One region of the Mesorhizobium sp. M0340 genome, then DNA from elsewhere that is predicted to be linked to it. Evidence: predicted binding sites of a transcription regulator. Region 1 holds the regulator's gene; each other region holds the start of a gene.
The links. The regulator LexA, encoded in region 1, represses DNA repair genes until DNA is damaged. The targets are predictions, from matches to a motif close to TGTTCNNNNTGTGTTCNG.

Region 1 (4,575 bases):
CGGGCATCGGCGGCAGCGGCTTCTTTCTCGGCAATCCGAAAGTCGTGGCTTCGGGCAGCATGCCGCTTGCCGCGCGGCTTTCTTCCGCGATCGAAGACGCGCGCGAATCCATCGCCGACCATATCCGCAGCCGCATCGGCGGCGCCGAGGGCGAGATTGCTGCTGCGCTGATCGTTGGCGTGCGCGCCGGCATTCCCGAGGAGATCAACGAAGCGATGCGGCGTACAGGCATCTACCACATCATCTCCATCTCGGGGCTGCATATGGCGTTGGTCGCCGGCACCATCATGGCGCTGCTGCGCGGCGCCTTTGCGCTGTTTCCAGACTTCTCATCGCGACGGCCGGTCAAGAAATATGCCGCAGCCGCCGCGCTTTTTTCGATTGCGGCGTACCTCGTCTTTTCCGGCGTTGTGGTGGCGGCCGAACGCAGCTTCATCATGCTGGCGGTGATGCTCATCGCCGTGCTGTTCGACCGGGCCGCGCTCACCATGCGCAATCTGGCGATCTCGGCCATCGCGGTCATCGTAGTGTCGCCGCACGAGGTGGTCGGTCCGAGCTTCCAGATGTCCTTCGCCGCGACGGCGGCCCTTGTCGGCGCCTATGCCGGCTGGTCCGATTACCGCACCGGCAGGGCCACCACGCCGCCGCCCCGGCGATCGCCGCTACGCTTGGCCACTCGAAAGGTCCTGCTGGGCATGGGCGGCCTGGCGATGACCTCGATCATTGCAGGGAGCGCCACGGCGCTTTTCGCCATATGGCATTTCCAGCGCGTAGCGCCGCTCAGCCTGTTCGCCAATCTGGCCATCATGCCTATCGTCTCACTGGTCGTCATGCCCTTCGCCGTGCTCAGCGCGCTGGCGATGCCGTTCGGCGCGGATGGGCCTTTCCTCTACGTGATGGGCAAGGGGCTGACGGCGATGATCGCCCTGTCCGGGTGGATCTCCGAGCGCTCGCCGATCGATGCGGTCGGACTGATTTCGCTGAGATCTGTCCTTTTGGTGACGATCGCCCTCGTCATTGCCAACATGGCGACGACCTGGTTGCGGCTCGCGGCAATTCCTTTTGCGCTCGCCGGCTTGCTAACGACAACGCAGACGCGCGTACCCGACGTATTGATCTCGGAGGACGCACGGCTGGTCGCGCTGCCGATCGGCAGCGGTGAACTCGCGGTCAACCGGGCACGCCCGAATGAGTTCACCATCGACAACTGGAAACGCGCGCTCACATCAGAGGCTATCGTCGCGCCGGAAACACCTGGAAAGAACGATCCGCAATTCGACATTGCCGATCCGGCCGACCTACCGCCGGGCAGGCCGTTCATTTGCACGGACGGTCTCTGCCTCGCCAGGCATCCATCCGGCGCGATCATTGCGCAAGCCAAGGACCGCGATACCGCACGGCCAGCCTGCGCCTTCGCCAGCTTGATCGTCATCGACGACGCCACCGCCCATAATCCCTGCTACTACGACCGGCTGGTCCTCGTCGTCACCAAACGGCAACTTGCGCGCGCGGGAAGTGCGGCCGTCTATTTCGATCCACAAGCGGCAACACGCGCCGAAATCCGCTTCGCCGTCGAAAAATCATACCGGCCCTGGCACGTGCAGCGGAAATTTTCACGCGCGGCGCGCGGCCTGCCGCCATACCGCAGGGCCGACAATCCAAAAGCCGGCACCAAGGGCGCAACTCAGTAGCGGCGGATCAGCCCAACGAGCTTGCCCTGCACCTTGACCCTGTCTGGTCCGAAGATGCGCGTCTCGTAGGCCGGATTGGCGGCCTCCAGGGCGATCGAGGCGCCCTTGCGGCGGAACCGCTTCAGCGTCGCTTCCTCCTCGTCGACCAAGGCCACCACGATCTCACCGGGGCTCGCCGTATCGGCGTTGCGGATGATCACCGTGTCGCCGTCGAAAATGCCAGCCTCGATCATCGAATCGCCTTTGACCTCGAGCGCATAATGCTCGCCGCCCATGATCATATCCGGCGGCACCGAAATCGAATGCGTCTGGTGCTGGATAGCATCGATCGGCACACCAGCGGCGATGCGGCCCATTACCGGGATCGAAACGGCGGCGACGACATCGTCGTCATTGCCGGCTGCAGGGACGCGCGACGATGTCGGCTTGCCCTGCCGAGGGGCGCCTTGCCCAAGACTGCCCTGGATGACACTCGGCGAGAACTTGCGTGCCGCATTGAGGCCGGGGGCGATCGAGTCAGGCAGGCGTAGCACCTCCAGCGCACGGGCCCGGTTGGGCAAACGGCGAATGAAGCCGCGCTCCTCCAGCGCCGTAATCAGTCGGTGGATTCCGGATTTCGAAGCCAGGTCGAGCGCTTCCTTCATCTCGTCGAATGAAGGCGGGATACCGCTTTCCTTCAACCTTTCGTGGATGAACATAAGCAGTTCGTGTTGTTTGCGTGTCAGCATAGCGACCCCCAACAGAATCAGAAAACAAACCCAGAACAGACACTATCTGTTCCAGTTGTGTTCCGCAACTGTTTAAAGTTTAATGAATGCGTTAAGGCTCGGGAAACAAACGACGTCCCCTACCGGCGTACCGTATTTTCACCGCCGCGAGCCTCATCGCCTTGATTCTGCTTTCGTTTGCGCTCTTCTGGCGTCTCGGAAGGGCGCATTGGCATCGGCCGTCGGTCGGCAAAGGGCACGGAAGTGAACCCCTATCGAATGTGCGGTTTGGTCAATGCACCGTGAACGAAACGAACTCAAAACGCCAACCTCGGGTTAACTCTTGGTTTCCACCGCCTGGTCAGGCTGCTTCTCGCCGGTGGAGCCTTGCTACGCGCTACCCGGTAATGGAAGAACAGTTGATGCGTGTCCGGCGTTGCGTTGGATTTTTTGGGGGAGCAGGCAAATCATGACGGGAATTCCCGATCTCGTGGCCGTAAAGGCGATGGATGCCGCGGATCCGCTGCGCGCGATGCGCCGCCGCTTTGTGTTGCCGCAAGGAGTGATCTATCTCGACGGCAATTCGCTAGGAGCTGCTTCACGTGCCGCTTTCGATGAACTGTACAAGGCCGCGACCGAAGAATGGTCGCATGATCTCATCCGCGCATGGAACACGGCCGGCTGGTTCAACATGCCGCTTGAACTTGGCGACCAGCTCGGGCGCCTGATCGGCGCCGCGGCCGGCCAGACGGTGGTCTGCGACACGACGTCGGTCAACATCTACAAGCTGTTGCACGCAGCCATGGCCATGCGACCGGAGCGGCAGGCCATCGTCGCCGAGGGCGATAGTTTTCCGACAGACCTCTACATGGCGGAGGGTGTGGTTTCGACGCGAAAAGATACGCTGCTGCGCCTCTCGGGGGTCGACGCGCCGACCATCGAGGAGCTGATCGACGATCGCACCGCCGTGGTGCTGGTCAACCACGTCAACTACAAATCGGGCGAACTGCGCGACATGCCGGCTCTGACGCGCAGGGCCCAGGAAGCCGGGGCGATGATCGTCTGGGATCTCTGCCACACCGCTGGCGCGATGCCAGTCGAGCTCGACAAAGCAAACGCCGATTTTGCCGTTGGCTGCACCTATAAATATCTGAATGGCGGCCCGGGCGCGCCTGCCTTCATCTATGCGGCTGAGCGGCATCTTGCCGACATTCAGCAGCCGCTCACCGGCTGGTGGGGCCATGCACGGCCCTTCGCCTTCGAGCCAGGCTATGCGGCCGGCACCGGCATCCGCCGGTTTCTGTGCGGCACCCAGCCGATCCTTTCGATGCGCACGCTGAAGGGCGCGCTCGACATCTGGGACGATGTCGACATGACTGCGGTGCGCAAGAAGAGCATCGCACTGGCCGATCTGTTCATCGAGCTTGTCGAGGCAAAGTGCGGCACTTACGGTCTCACGCTGGAAAGCACGCGCGATGGGGAAAAACGCGGCAGCCAGATTTCATTCATGCATGAGCATGGCTACCAGATCATGCGCGCGCTGATCGAACGTGGTGTGATCGGCGATTTTCGCGCGCCATCGACCATGCGCTTCGGCTTCACCCCGCTCTATGTCGGCTATGCCGATGTCTGGCAGGCCGTCGAAGTGCTTGAGGACATCCTGCGCACCGGTGCGTGGAAGGATGCGCGCTTCGCCATCAAGGCGGCTGTCACTTGAGATTGATGCGAGAGCTGGAATCGTGAGGCTGGCGATGATGCGCCGCGCGATGCTCGCGGCTAGGTTGCAAGGCCATATTGCAAGGGAGGGCGCAGGGTGTTCGAACGTCATATTGCCGATTGGGACAACGCCTATGCCAACGGCGCCAACATAGCCGGCAGCGATCGCTGGCCGGCGGCCTGGGTCGAGCCCGCGCAGGTTTTCCGCGAGGCGCTTTCGACCGAGGGCAGGGCGCGGCTCGACCTGGCCTATGGCGATAACCCACGCAACCGGTTCGATCTTTTCCTGCCGGCCACCAAGCCGAAGGGGGTCGTGGTGTTCGTCCATGGCGGCTACTGGATGGCATTCGACAAGAGTTTCTGGTCACATCTTGCCGCGGGCGCTGTTGATCGCGGCTATGCAGTTGCCATGCCGTCCTACACGCTCTGTCCGCAGATACGCATTGGCAGCATCGTCAAGG
Region 2 (4,575 bases), on a different contig from region 1:
ATACGGATCCGAGTTGGAATTCTCTCCAACGATCGGCCACAACATCATTGGCATACGATATTTTGAAACGAATAGTTTACTAGTTGACCTCGAAGCGAAAGAGATCGGAATCCGCATCGGGAATTGACCAGAACTCTTCTTTGTATTCGGCCGTAGGACGGGACGCTCCTACGCCGCCTGCGCCATCCGCTCCGAACTCATGCGGTAGGAAATCGCTTCGGCCAGATGGATGCGGCCGACCGTCTCGCTGGCCTCGAGATCGGCCAGTGTCCGCGCCACCTTCAAGACGCGGTGGTAGGCTCGTGCGGAAAAGCCGAGCTTTTCGCTGGCATCCCTCAGCAGCGACAGGCCGGCGGCATCCGGCATGGCGATCTCCTCGATGACTGACGGCGAGCAATGCGCGTTGGTGGTGGCGGAGGTCGCGCCGAGCCGTTCGAAACGCTCACGCTGGATCGTACGGGCGCGGGCGACGCGTAGTGCCACGGCTGCGCTCTTCTCCGCCCGGTCCGGCCGGATCAGATCGCTGGCCGAGACCGCCGGCACCTCGATCCTGAGATCGATGCGATCGAGCAGCGGGCCGGAAATGCGTGCCTGGTAGTCGGTGCGGCAGCGGTCGCCGCGCAGGCAGCGATAGCCCGGCTCGCCGGCCATGCCGCAGCGGCACGGGTTCATCGCCGCGACCAGCTGGATGCGTGCCGGATAAGTGACGCGATGATTGGCGCGCGCGATCATGCAGTCGCCGGTCTCCAGCGGCTGGCGCAGCGCATCGAGCGCCTGCGGCGAGAATTCGGGAAACTCGTCGAGGAACAGCACGCCGTGATGGGCGAGCGAGGCCTCGCCCGGCCGCACGCGCAACCCGCCACCGACCATCGCCGCCATCGAGGCCGAATGATGTGGCGCGCGGAACGGCCGCCGGTCGGTGAGTTTTCCTTCCCCGAGCTCGCCGGCCACCGAGGCGATCATCGAGACTTCGAGCAATTCCCTGGGCGCCAGCGGCGGCAGGATCGACGGCAGCCGCTGCGCCAGCATCGACTTTCCCGACCCCGGCGGCCCGACCATCAAAAGATTGTGGCCGCCGGCGGCCGCCACCTCCAGCGCCCGCTTGGCGGTCTCCTGGCCCTTGATGTCGGCAAGGTCGGGCAGGTCGCGCGCCGCGGCATGGATGCCGGCTTCCGGCCGTGACAGAACCTGCGTGCCACGAAAATGATTGGCGATGGCAATCAGGCTGCGCGGCGCCAATATGTCGAAATCCTTGCCGGCCCAGGCCGCTTCCGGCCCGCAGGCGAACGGGCAGATCAGACCCTTGCCTTCGGCATTGGCGCCGATTGCCGCCGGCAGCGCGCCGGCCACCGCGGCAATGGTTCCGTCGAGCGACAATTCGCCAAGCACGACATAGCCGGCGAGCATGTCGCCCGGAATGGCGCCGAGCGCCGCCATCAGCCCGAGCGCGATCGGCAAATCGTAGTGGCTGCCCTCCTTCGGCAGGTCGGCGGGTGCCAGATTGACGGTGACCTTCTTCGACGGCATCGACAGGCCGGATGCATGAAGTGCTGCCTGCACCCGCTCGCGGCTTTCGGCTACAGCCTTGTCGGCCAGCCCGACGATGTGCATGTTGACCTTGCCCGGCGCGATCATCACCTGCACGTCGACCGGCACGGCCTCGATGCCTTGGAAAGCAACCGTGCGAACCCGCGCCACCATGTCTTCACCCCGGATGCAGGCTTTTGCCCCAAGCCTTTGCGATCATGCCGCGAACGGCGTCGCCAGAGACAACCATAGATTTCCGGCGAAGGCAAGAACATTTGGGGAACGGATGAACGCAACGGCTGCAATGGTTTGCAACGCGGCCGCTCGCGAAGCGAGGCTAGTTGCGCTTCTCCTCCACCGCATTCCAGAACAGGCTGGCGATGTCGGCGCCGCCGAAGCGCTGCACTTCGCGGATGCCGGTCGGTGAGGTCACGTTGATCTCGGTCATGTAGTCGCCGATGACGTCGATGCCGACAAGGATGAAGCCGCGCTCCTTCAGCGAGGGCCCGATGCGGGCGCAGATCTCGCGTTCGCGTTCCGTCAGCTCGGTCTTTTCGGCGCGGCCGCCGACATGCATGTTGGAGCGCGAATCGTGCTCGGCCGGCACGCGGTTGATGGCGCCGACAGGCTCGCCGTCGATCAGGATGATGCGCTTGTCGCCAGCCCGCACCTCCTTGAGGTAGCGCTGCACGATGTAGGGTTCGCGGAACATCTGGCCGAACATTTCGAGCAGCGAGGCGAGGTTGCGGTCGGCCTCATGCAGGTGGAAGATGCCGGCGCCGCCATTGCCGTAGAGCGGCTTGACGATGATATCGCCGAACTCCTTGCGGAAGGCGGCGACCTCGAGCGGGTCCTTGGTGATAAGCGTGTCCGGCATCAGGTCGGGAAATTCGGTGACGAAGATCTTTTCCGGGCTGTTGCGCACCCAGGCCGGGTCGTTGACCACCAGCGTCTTCGGATGGATGCGCTCGAGGATATGCGTGGTGGTGATGTAGTTCATGTCGAAGGGCGGATCCTGCCGCAAAAGGATGACGTCCATCTCCGATAGGTCGGTGCGGACTTCTTCGCCCAGCGAATAATGATTGCCCTTCTCGTCGCGGACCTGCATCGCCTCGATACGGGCAAACACCTTGCCATCGCGCAGCGACAGCCGGTTGGGCGTGTAGTGGAACAGCTGGTGCCCGCGCCGCTGCGCTTCCAGCGACAGCGCAAACGACGTATCGCCGGCAATTGACACGGTGGAGATATGGTCCATCTGGACGGCGACTTTCAGGGGCATGGGTGCTCTCCGGCGCACTTGGAGCGACGTGCGTCCACCTGGACGCACATACGCTCCAACATTCTTGAATCCATGCATCGTGCCTTCCGAAAATCGATTCCGATTTTTCGGGCCGATGCATCGACGACAGCGATATAAGGAAATCGGCGGCCTCTGCCAATCGGCCAAGGTCATGATGAGGCTGCGCTTCGCTTGGCGCAGACCCCAATGCGATGTGCCTTCAGCGGTCGAAGACCAGCCTGGAATAGCCGAGGAAGGACAGCGCCATGGCAACCAGTGAGCCGACCGCAAGGGCGACGAGCGGCGGCACCATCGGCAGCGCGAACAGCATGGCGCAATAGACGAAATAATTGACGAGGCTGGTGGCAATGCCGACGCCGCCATAGCGTGCGCCCTCTTGCGCGACGCCGCGGCTGGAAGGCGAGAAGGTCAGATGGCGGTTGATCAGCCAGGTGACGGACAGTGCAAAACCGATCGAGATGATGCGAGCCGCGAAGGGGCCAAGCGGCGCTATCGCCAACACCAGCCAAAGCGCCGCCGCGTCGGCGACGAAGCCGATGCCGCCGGCGACAATGAAGCGGGCGAGGCGTCCCATTTAGGGCTCTAAGCCGCCCGCGGGGTCTTGCGCGGTCCGGTCTTCAGAGTCGCGAGCGCACTTGCGCGTTCGCGTTCGATGCGGCCGGAAGGCATCGACAGATAGAAGATGCGCTTCTGCTCGGCCCGGCCGCGCGACACCGAATCGAGGATTACCCCGGTCACCGCCGCCAGCATCGACAGCAGCAGCAGCCCGACCGACAGCACCCACGTCGGCATGCGCGGCACCAGCCCGGTTTCGGCGAACTCGATCAGCACCGGCACCATCAGAAACAGGCTTGATGCCAGGAAGAACACCGAAAAAGCGCCGAAGAAACGCAGCGGCTGCGTCTCCTTCATCAGCATGGCGAACATCCACAGGATCTTCGCGCCGTCGCGAAAGGTCGATAGCTTCGACGAGGAGCCTTCCGGCCGTCGGCCATAGTCGAGCCCGATCTCGCTGACCGGCAGTTTGAGTTGCGAGGCGTGCACCGACATTTCGGTCTCGATCTCGAAGCCGCTGGAAACCGCGGGAAAGCTCTTGACGAAGCGCCGAGTGAAGGCGCGGTAGCCGGAGAAGATATCGGTGAAGTCGGAACCGAACAGCCGCTTGTAGAGGCTATTGAAGATGCGGTTGCCGAAGGCATGACCGGTCCTGCCGCCATCGTCGGTGACGCCGCGGCGGGTGCCCACCACCATGTCGGAGCGCTCGGTCAGCAGCGTGTTGATCAGTTGCGGCGCGTCCTCCGGCGTATAGGTGCCGTCGCCGTCGGCCATCAGGTAGATGTCGGCCTCGATGTCGGCGAACATGCGGCGCACGACATTGCCTTTGCCCTGGCGCGGCTCGCGCACCACGATGGCGCCGGCGGCGCGGGCTCGGAGCGCCGTAAGGTCGCGCGAATTGTTGTCGTAGACATAGATCGCGGCGGCAGGCAGCGTTTCGCGAAAGCGCCGCACCACTTCGCCGATCGTCAGCTCCTCATTGTAGCAAGGCAGGAGCACGGCGATGCTCGGCTCATGGCGCACTTCTTGTGGCATTTTCGTCTCCGGATGCCCTGTGAGGCCCCTGACCGCGCAAACGCCGGCCTCGCTCGGGCGGCTTTACTATTTATTGAAGCTGTTAAGGCTAGGTTTAAGCTGCCCCGTATTCCTTCCAAAGGTCCTGATATGAGCACAGCCGACGATGGCGCCTCCAT
Region 3 (4,575 bases), on a different contig from region 1:
GCGAAAGCAAAAGCCTGCTGCTCGGCGAGCCGGCTTCGCCCGAGGTGCAAATGAAAGTATTGGACATCGTCCAGCAGGACCCGGCGGTGCAGCGGGCGAATGGCGCGCTGACGCTGCATATGGGTCCGCAGGAGATCGTCGCCGCTCTGAGCATCGAGTTCGAGGACCACTTGTCGGCGCCCGAGATAGAGACCTGCGTCGAACGCCTTGAGACGCGGCTGAAAGCGGAGATGCCGGAGGTGACGCGGCTGTTCGTCAAGCCTCAGACCACCGGCACCTGGGAACGCCGGAGCAAGGCCTTGGCGGGGGCATCCGGACAAGAACCGGCCTAAGGAAAATGGCTTGAGGAAATCGATGCGCCGTCGGGCAGTCCCGGCTATGATCGCAGGCAAAAGCTCGGGAGGAACGAAGATGAAAATCGACGGCGGGTGTCATTGCGGCGCCATCACTTACGAGGCCGAGGTTGATCCGGAAAAGACCACCATTTGTCACTGCATCGATTGTCAGAAGCTAACCGGAACGGCCTTTCGCGTCACCGTGCCGGCGTCCGAGGACAATTACAGGATCACCAAGGGCAAGCCGAAAATCTACATCAAGACCGGTTCGAGCGGCGCCAAGCGCGCCCAGGCGTTTTGCGGTGAGTGTGGCTCGCATCTCTACGCCACGTCGGCGGGCGAGGGACCGAAGGTTTACGGCATCAGGGTCGGCACGGCACGGCAGCGCGAGCAACTGGTGCCGAGAAAGCAGATCTGGCATCGCTCGGCGCTGCATTGGCTGCCGGAATTCGAAGGCACCACCATCATCGAGGAGCAGTAGCGCCAGACCGGGGCGAAGCGCTCGCCTCCGGTTCCGGCGTAGCTCTCAATCGTCGCCTTCGACGACCCTTAGCCTCAACTGCCCGGTTTTCGAATCGGCGACACGCGCACTGCTTTCCGCTTTTGCTCCGCTGCCATTCGAACCAGCGGTATCCTCCGCCGGCTGTACACCAAACTCCAGCGCCTCGATCTTTTGTCCGCGCCGGGTCACCTTCGATGTCGAGACAAGGATGTCCTCGATATCCTTGGCCGATTGACCGAAATGCGTCTGCAATTTGCGCACCCGCTCGTCGAGCCGGGAAACATCTTCCATCAGCCGGATGACTTCGCCCTGGATCAGGTGCGCCTGCTCGCGCATGCGTGCATCCTTGAGGATTGCCTGGATGACCTGGATCGACAGCATCAAAAGCGATGGCGAGACGATGACGATCCGCGATCGATGCGCCTTTTGGACAACGGCCTCGAAATTCTCATGGATTTCGGCGAACACCGATTCCGAGGGCACGAACATGAAGGCGGTGTCCTGCGTCTCGCCCTGGATCAGGTATTTTTCGGAAATATCCCGGACATGCACCTCGATGTCGCGGCGGAAAGCCTGTGCGGCCGACTTCTGCAGGTCGGCGCCTTCGGCGGCACGGATGGCATTCCACGCCTCGAGCGGAAACTTTGCGTCGATGGCAAGTGACGGCGCGCCGTTCGGCATCTTCACCAGGCAGTCGGGCCGGCTGCCATTCGACAAGGTCGCCTGGAATTCATAGGCGCCGTGCGGCAATCCGTCGGCGACGATGGCCTCCATGCGCGACTGGCCGAAGGCGCCGCGCGTCTGCTTGTTGGAAAGGATCGCCTGCAATTGCACGACCTGGCCGGCCAGCGACTGGATATTGCCTTGCGCGATATCGATAACCGCCAGCCGTTCCTGCAGCTTGGCGAGGCTCTCATGCGTCGATCTCGTCTGCTCGGTCATGGTCTGGCCCAGGCGGCCGGTCATGGCATCGAGGCGCTGGCCGATCGACTGGGTCAGTTCCGCCTGGCGCGCCCCGAACACTTCGGCGATGGCGCCCATGCGGCCCTGCATTTCCGCCTGGCTTGCCAAGATGCCGGCCATCCGCAGCTCGGCGTCACGGGCGTGGTCGGCGGCTTCGGCGGCCGCCACTGCACGCGCCTTGGCCGATCGCCAGAGCGCAACGACGAGCGCCACGAACAGTCCAAGGAATAGCATTGCGCCGAAACCCAGGGCTTGGCCGAGCGTGAGCGTGGTGGCGCCGAGGCGGGCGACAGGTTCGGACAGGATGGTGGCCAGATCGTTCATGCCGACAGCATAGATGATTCGGTCTGCCGGCACAGATCAAAACGTGAACGACCCGAAGCCGTCCCGGTTGACGCTTTTCCTGCGAGGTCTTAGGTGAGACGCTATGTCGATCAAGCCGCTTATCATCCTCCCCGATCCCGTCCTGCGCCAGGTTTCAAAACCGGTCGAGCGTGTCGATGGCGATTTGCGCAAACTGGCCGGCGACATGCTGGACACCATGTATGACGCGCCCGGCATCGGCCTCGCAGCGATCCAGGTCGGCGAACCCTTGCGCATGCTGGTGATCGACCTCGCCAAGGAGGACGAGACGCCGGCACCGCACGTCTTCATCAATCCCGAAATCCTCGAAAGCGCCGACCAGCGTTCGGTCTACGAGGAAGGCTGCCTGTCGATCCCTGACTACTACGCCGAGGTCGAGCGTCCGGCGGCGGTGCGGGTGAAATATCTCGATCGCGACGGCAAGCTGCAGGAGATCGAGGCCGAGGGGCTGATGGCGACCTGCCTGCAGCACGAGATCGACCATCTCAACGGCGTGCTGTTCATCGACCACATCTCAAAACTGAAGCGCGACATGGTGGTCAAGAAGTTCAAAAAGCTCGCCAGGGACAAGGCGCCGGGCAAGATGGTGGGGTAGGGGTCGACGAATGCCCCTGCGTGTCATCTTCATGGGTACGCCCGAATTCTCCGTGCCGACGCTGCGGGCGATTGCCGGGGCCGGGCACGGGTTGACCGCCGTCTATACGCAGCCGCCGCGCGCCGGCGGCCGGCGCGGGCTCGAGCTGACGCCGTCGCCGGTGCAGCGCGAGGCGGATCAGTTGGGCGTCGAGGTGCGGACGCCCGTGTCGCTGAAGGGCGAGGCGGAGCAGGAGGCGTTCCGCGCCTTGCGCGCCGATGTCGCCGTGGTCGTCGCCTACGGGCTGCTTCTGCCCAAACCCATTCTCGAGGCGCCGCGGCTCGGTTGCCTCAATGGCCACGCATCGTTGTTGCCGCGCTGGCGCGGCGCTGCCCCTATCCAGCGCGCCATCATGGCCGGCGATACCGAAACGGGCATGATGGTGATGCGGATGGAGGAAGGCCTCGACACCGGGCCGGTGGCAATGGTTGAAAAATGTCCGATTGGACCCGACATGACGGCCGGCGATCTGCACGACCGGCTGATGGTCCTCGGTGCTGCGCTGATGGTGCAAGCGCTGGAACGGCTGGAACGAAATACGCTGACATTTACCACACAGGCGGAGGTGGGGGTGACCTACGCCAAGAAAATCGATAAATCGGAGACTCGCATAGACTGGCTGCGACCTGCCGGCGACGTGCACAACCAGATTCGCGGCTTGTCGCCCTTTCCCGGTGCATGGTGCGAGGCCGAAATCGGCGGCCGTGTAGAACGGCTGAAACTGCTTCGCTCGACGCTCTCGCAAGGCGCCGGCGAACCGGGAGGAATTCTCGATGACCGGCTGACGGTCGCCTGCGAGTCAGGCGCGATCAGGCTGGTCGAAGTTCAGCGTGCGGGCGCAAGGCCCATTGCCGCGCAGGAGTTTCTGCGCGGGGCCAAGCTCGAAAAAGGAATGAAATTGTCATGAGCATGATGTCCATACGCGCGGCGACGCCGCGGGACCGCGAGGCAATCCGCCTTGTCGAAGAACACGCATTCGGCCAGCAGACGGAGGCCGGACTGGTCGACGCGCTGGTCACCGGCGGTGATGCCGTCGTCGAACTGGTGGCGGACGAAGACGGGCAAGTGGTCGGGCATATCCTGTTTTCACGGCTGTTCGTGCAGAATGGCGGCAAGAGCTTCCCGGCGGTGGCTTTGGCTCCTTTGGCGGTCGAGCCGTCGTTCCACGGCACCGGCATCGGCGGTGCGCTGGTCCGCGAGGCGCATATCCGCCTGAAGGCTGCTGGCGAGACGCTCGCCGTGGTGCTCGGCGATCCCGCTTACTATGGACGTTTCGGTTACAGCCGCGCCCGTGCAGCGAAATTCGAGAGCGACTACCAAAGCGAGGCTTTGCAGGCGCTTGCCTGGGGCGAGGCGCCGGAGACCGGCAGGCTGGTCTACGCCTCGGCCTTCGGCTCAGCCCTCGCCGCCTGATTTCGCTTCGATCCGGGAATGCCGCGTTTTCGCCTCGACATCGAATATGACGGCAGTCTCTTCGCCGGCTGGCAGCGCCAGGCCAACCAGCCTTCGGTGCAGCAGGCGATCGAGCAGGCGATCGAGAAGTTCTGTGGCGAGCAGGTTTCGCTGCGTGCCGCCGGCCGCACCGATGCCGGCGTCCATGCGACAGCTCAGGTGGCGCATGTCGATCTGATCAAGGCATGGCCCGGTGACAAGGTGCGCGACGCCGTCAACGCGCATCTGCAGGCGGCCAAGGTGCGCATCGCCATCCTGAAGGCCGCCGTCGTGCCGGATGGTTTCGATGCGCGTTTCTCGGCGATCGGCCGCCATTACCTCTACCG
Region 4 (4,575 bases), on a different contig from region 1:
ACCTTCAACGGCCAGCCGGCCGGCTATGTCCAGCGGCCGCCGGGGATCCGGCATCTGCGCAACGTGTTTGCGCTGCACGTGCTGAGCGATTCGATGGTGCCGCGCTACGAGCCCGGCGAGATGATCTATTGCGGCGGCCGCGAGGCCGTGCCCGGCGACCATGTGGTGATCGAGACGCTGCCCGAAGAGAACGAGCAAAACGGCAAGGCCTTCATCAAGAAGCTGGTCAAGCGCACCGCCGCCGAGCTGATCGTCGAGCAGTATAATCCGCCCAAGACGCTGACCTTCAACCGCTACGCCATCAAGAACGTCTTCCGCGTCATTCCGCTCAAGGAATTGCTGGGGTATTGAGGAGGGTTTTCCCTTCTCCCTTTTGTGGGAGAAGGTGGCCGAGCGAAGCTCGGTCGGAGAGGGGTGCCGGACGGATCGCTACGTAAGGCCTTAAAATCGTTTCATATTTTAACGCCGAGTTTCTTCCAGCACCCCTCATCCGGCTCGGCGCTACGCGTCGATCCACCTTCTCCCACAAGGGGAGAAGGAAGTTCCCCCCCTCAAGCCCGCCTCGACTGCTCCGGCTCTTGACCGTTGAGCAGGCGCGCCTCGGCGCGCACCCGTTGCCGGTCGTCGATGAAGGCGGCCTGGATCGAAACGGCGGCGCCCGGCAGGCCATCGGCACGGCAGGCCTTGCAGATGAGGCGCCCCGAAAGCGCTGATAGCGGCGTCTCCGGCCTCACCCCATGCCGCTTGAGCTCGGCCGGCTTCCACCACCTGTTACGGCCGCAATCGATGCACTCGACGGCAATCGAGACGACATCGGCGATCGTCGCTTCCTTGCCCGCCAATGCCATAGCCATCCCTATCATTGTTCCTGCTTTGTTCCACATCATTATCGGTTTTCGAGGCGGAGTCGAGTCGGTTCCGCTTACACCAACGTTAAAGTTTCACTTGTTCAATTATTTGAGTTATGCTTATATCTCATGCGGGCTGGTATCGGCGCGAGCCACGGAACCGCAGCCGGCCGGCAGCAAGGAAACGACGATGAACCCAGCCCAGTTCGCCCACGCCTGCGGCTATAGCGGCGACAGCCCGGCCATGCTTGCCGCTTTCGCGGCCATCCGCCAGGACGGCATCCGCAAGGCACGCCAGGGCCATCGCCAGCGCAAGGCGGCGATTGACCAGATGAAGCTGAGCCGCGTTCTGTTCCTGGCGGCGATCCGCCCGGCGCAGACAGCCGAGGAGGCACTCGAGGACGCCGCCCGCTTCCTGTCGATGTTCCGCAACATGCCGCGCTGGCGGCAGGAAAGGCGCGCCGCCGACCTCGCCCGTGCCAGACAGCAGCGCCTCTTCGCCCGCTTCTTCCGCCGCTACGGCCACCGCCTCTGGGCGATCGAGACCGCCTGAAGGCGCCTCCCTTACAAGTCAAAACGGATATTGCGATCGCCGACGTCGCACCGTATGTCTTCGCGCGATGAGCGAGATCGAATTCCGTCGCGCGCAGGCGCCCGACCTGCCGGCGATCGTTGCAATGCTTGCCGACGATGTGCTCGGCGCAGACCGGGAAGACCCATCCACGCCGCTTGCGCCATCCTATCTCGATGCCTTCAGCGCAATCGATGCCGATCCCAACCAGTTGCTGGCCGTGGCTGTCGAGGCCGGGCAAGTGGTCGGGACCCTGCAACTCACCTTCCTTCCGGGTATCTCCAGGAAGGGTGCCTGGCGCGGCCAGATCGAAGGCGTTCGCGTCGCCCGGCAATGGCGCTCGCGCGGCGTCGGCAAGCTGATGGTCGAATGGGCGATTGAAGTGTGCCGTTCGCGCAATTGCAGCTTCGTCCAACTCACCACGGACAAAGGTCGACGGGAGGCGCATGCTTTTTACGAGCGCCTCGGTTTCACCGCCAGTCATCTCGGTTACAAGATGGCGCTGTAGATTGCGGCGGCGGCCTTCGCGCTGCTTGACAATTCACCCGCAATGTTCTCTTTATGTTCCAATCAAAACTCGAGACAATGCGGCGTTCGAGTGGCCGCGGGCGAACGGGCCGGATGGAAGCCAACATCCTCCACGCGGATCTGGATGCCTTCTATGCCTCGGTCGAACAATTGCTCGACCCGGCCTTGCGCGGCAAGCCGATTGCCGTCGGCGGCGGGGTAGTGCTTGCCGCATCCTATGAGGCCAAGGCGTTCGGCGTGCGCGGCGGCATGCCGGGACGGCGGGCGCGGGAACTCTGCCCGCAACTCATTTTCGTCGGCGGCCATTTCAAGGACTATCAGCGGCTGGGCGATGCGGCAATCAAGGTGCTCGGCGATTTCACGCCGGTGGTCGAGCGGATTTCGATCGACGAGGCCTTTGCCGACGTCGCCGGCTGCACCCATTTGTTCGGCTCGCCCGCCGAGATCGCCGGCAAGATCCGCCGCCGCGTGCGGGCCGAACTCGGCTTGCCAATCTCGGTCGGCGTAGCCCGCACCAAGCATCTGGCCAAGATCGCGTCACAGGTCGCAAAACCTGACGGGCTGGTGGTGGTCGATCCGCGCCACGAGCTGGAATTCCTCCATGAGCTGCCAGTCGGGCTGATGTGGGGTGTCGGCCCGGTCACCAGGGAGCGGCTGGCCGGCATCGGCGTCAACACCATCGGCGAGCTGGCGAAGACCAACAGTGCGGCGCTGGAGCGCCTGCTCGGGCCGGCGGCGGGAGAGAAACTGAACGCGCTGGCGTGGAACCGCGATCCGCGCAAGCTTGAGACGCAGCGCCGGGCGCGCTCGGCCGGCGCGCAATCGGCGCTCGGCCGAAAACCGGCCGACGAGCAGGTCTTCGTCCCCGCTTTGCTGCATCTGGCCGACAGGGTCGCCACCAGGTTGCGTGCGAAATCCCGGCCCGGCCGCACGGTGACGGTTCGTGTCCGCTTTGCCGATTTGCACTCGGTGACGCGCTCGGTCACGCTCGACCAGCCGATTTCGGCAACCGCCATGCTGGCCGAAATCGCCGAGGCGCTGGTGCGCAAGGTGCTCATCGACCATCCGCACGAAAAGACCATCTCGCTGCTGGCGATCGCCGTATCGCATCTGGAGCAGCATGCCGGGCTGCAACTGGAGCTGCCGCTCGGGCTCGACGACGACCGCCGCCGCCCCGGCACCCGGAAGGGCGCGGCGCGCTGGATCGCGGATCGCGCCATCGACAAGATCCGCGACCGCTTCGGCTGGGAGGCGGTCGGCTACGCCTCGGTCGCGCTCGGACTACAGCGGTCGGTTCCCGACGCATTTCGGGAGCTGGCCGAGAAGGAATTGTGAGTTGCGCGGCGGGGGCGAAAAGAAAATTATCCGACAGGAGCCAGGGGCGATACGGCCGGCCCGTTCAAAGCCGTGCCGTCGACGGCAAAATGCGAGCCGTGGCAGGGGCAGTCCCAGCAGCGTTCCAATGAGTTCCAATGGACGTGGCAGCCGACATGGGTGCATGCGGCCGAGCGCTTGTGGAGCGTGCCGTCCTCATCGCGAAAAGCCGCGACTTTGGTAAGCCCTTCGCGCACGATGGCGCCCTCTCCCGGCCGCAGCTTATCGGCGGAATCGATTTCGCCAGGCGCGACATACTCGGCAAAACTCCTGATCGCTGTCGCATTCTCCGCCAAATAGTCGCCGATCGCCCGTACCGTCTTGCGGGAGGGTTCGTAAAGTTCCCGCCAGGGGCTTTCCCCCTTCAGGATCAGGTCGGAAACCAATTGGCCGGCAACAACCCCATGGGTGATGCCCTGACCGGAATCGCCGGTGACCACGAAGACATGCCGGTTGCCGGGATTGCGGCCGATGAACCCGGCATAGTCGACGGTCTCCATCACCTGCCCGGACCATCGATTGGTTTCCGCGCCGATATCGGGCATCAATTTTTTGATCCAGTCCGCCAGGGCCGCGAAGCGGTTGTCGGCATCGTCGGCCTGCCCTGTCTTGTGGTCCTCACCACCGACGATCAGAAAGTCGGTTTTGCCTTCACCAGGCTGCAGGCGAACGTAGTGATAGGGATCCAGCGTGTCCCAATAGAGTGCATCCGGCAAAACGTCGCGCGCGATCTCGAACGACATCGCGTAGGTCCGATACGGCGCTTGCTTGGTGTGGAGCGCGACCCGATCGTTGATCGGCGAATTAGTGGCGACAACGGCCGATCTGGCAGACACGGTAAAGCCCGAGACCGTGCTTACGCGGACGCCGCCGTCGGTCTCCGCGACCTTGTCGACGATGGTCTCCGCATAAAGCATGCCGCCGCGCGCGCGAATGCCCGCAGCCAGCCCGCGGAGATATTCGAGGGGGTGAAATGTCGCCTGATTGGCGTATCGAAGGACGGGCGTATCCGAAAAGCCTGCAAACGACACGCCTGCGGTTTTCTCGACGTCGACACCGATCTTCAGAGCGGCGTCCAGTTCGCGCTCGATGACGGATTCCCGTCTGCCTGACGCCGGAAACAGAAAACCGTCGAGGCGGCGGAAGTCACACGCGATACCCTCCGCCTCCAGGATCGATTGGATACGGTCGATAGCGGCCGACTGGCTTTGGTAGTAAATCCGCGCCAGTTCCTCGCCGCGCAATTTGATCAGT

Region 2: a site for LexA is predicted at 1,795-1,812, ahead of NKI79_RS08790 (YifB family Mg chelatase-like AAA ATPase). Genes of this name have one in related genera too.
Region 3: a site for LexA is predicted at 2,157-2,174, ahead of NKI79_RS07880 (DNA recombination protein RmuC). Genes of this name have one in related genera too.
Region 4: a site for LexA is predicted at 1,971-1,988, ahead of dinB (DNA polymerase IV). Genes of this name have one in related genera too.

What each region holds. Positions count from the first base shown of each region.
Region 1 covers NZ_JAMYRR010000006.1:216,384-220,958, reverse strand. Annotated here, with positions in the region: gene NKI79_RS11725 (ComEC/Rec2 family competence protein) at 1-1,691, shown strand, start outside; gene lexA (transcriptional repressor LexA) at 1,685-2,419, opposite strand; gene kynU (kynureninase) at 2,868-4,115, shown strand; gene NKI79_RS11710 (hormone-sensitive lipase) at 4,212-4,575, shown strand, end outside.
Region 2 covers NZ_JAMYRR010000004.1:401,286-405,860, reverse strand. Annotated here, with positions in the region: gene NKI79_RS08795 (hypothetical protein) at 1-127, shown strand, start outside; gene NKI79_RS08790 (YifB family Mg chelatase-like AAA ATPase) at 169-1,701, opposite strand; gene gshB (glutathione synthase) at 1,865-2,806, opposite strand; gene NKI79_RS08780 (GtrA family protein) at 3,027-3,401, opposite strand; gene NKI79_RS08775 (glycosyltransferase) at 3,410-4,417, opposite strand; gene NKI79_RS08770 (GtrA family protein) at 4,547-4,575, shown strand, end outside.
Region 3 covers NZ_JAMYRR010000004.1:228,158-232,732, reverse strand. Annotated here, with positions in the region: gene NKI79_RS07890 (cation diffusion facilitator family transporter) at 1-332, shown strand, start outside; gene NKI79_RS07885 (GFA family protein) at 412-816, shown strand; gene NKI79_RS07880 (DNA recombination protein RmuC) at 862-2,124, opposite strand; gene def (peptide deformylase) at 2,228-2,758, shown strand; gene fmt (methionyl-tRNA formyltransferase) at 2,775-3,704, shown strand; gene NKI79_RS07865 (GNAT family N-acetyltransferase) at 3,701-4,210, shown strand; gene truA (tRNA pseudouridine(38-40) synthase TruA) at 4,229-4,575, shown strand, end outside.
Region 4 covers NZ_JAMYRR010000001.1:50,430-55,004, reverse strand. Annotated here, with positions in the region: gene NKI79_RS00315 (XRE family transcriptional regulator) at 1-351, shown strand, start outside; gene NKI79_RS00310 (hypothetical protein) at 552-854, opposite strand; gene NKI79_RS00305 (hypothetical protein) at 1,039-1,401, shown strand; gene NKI79_RS00300 (GNAT family N-acetyltransferase) at 1,469-1,927, shown strand; gene dinB (DNA polymerase IV) at 2,041-3,282, shown strand; gene NKI79_RS00290 (FAD-dependent oxidoreductase) at 3,309-4,575, opposite strand, start outside.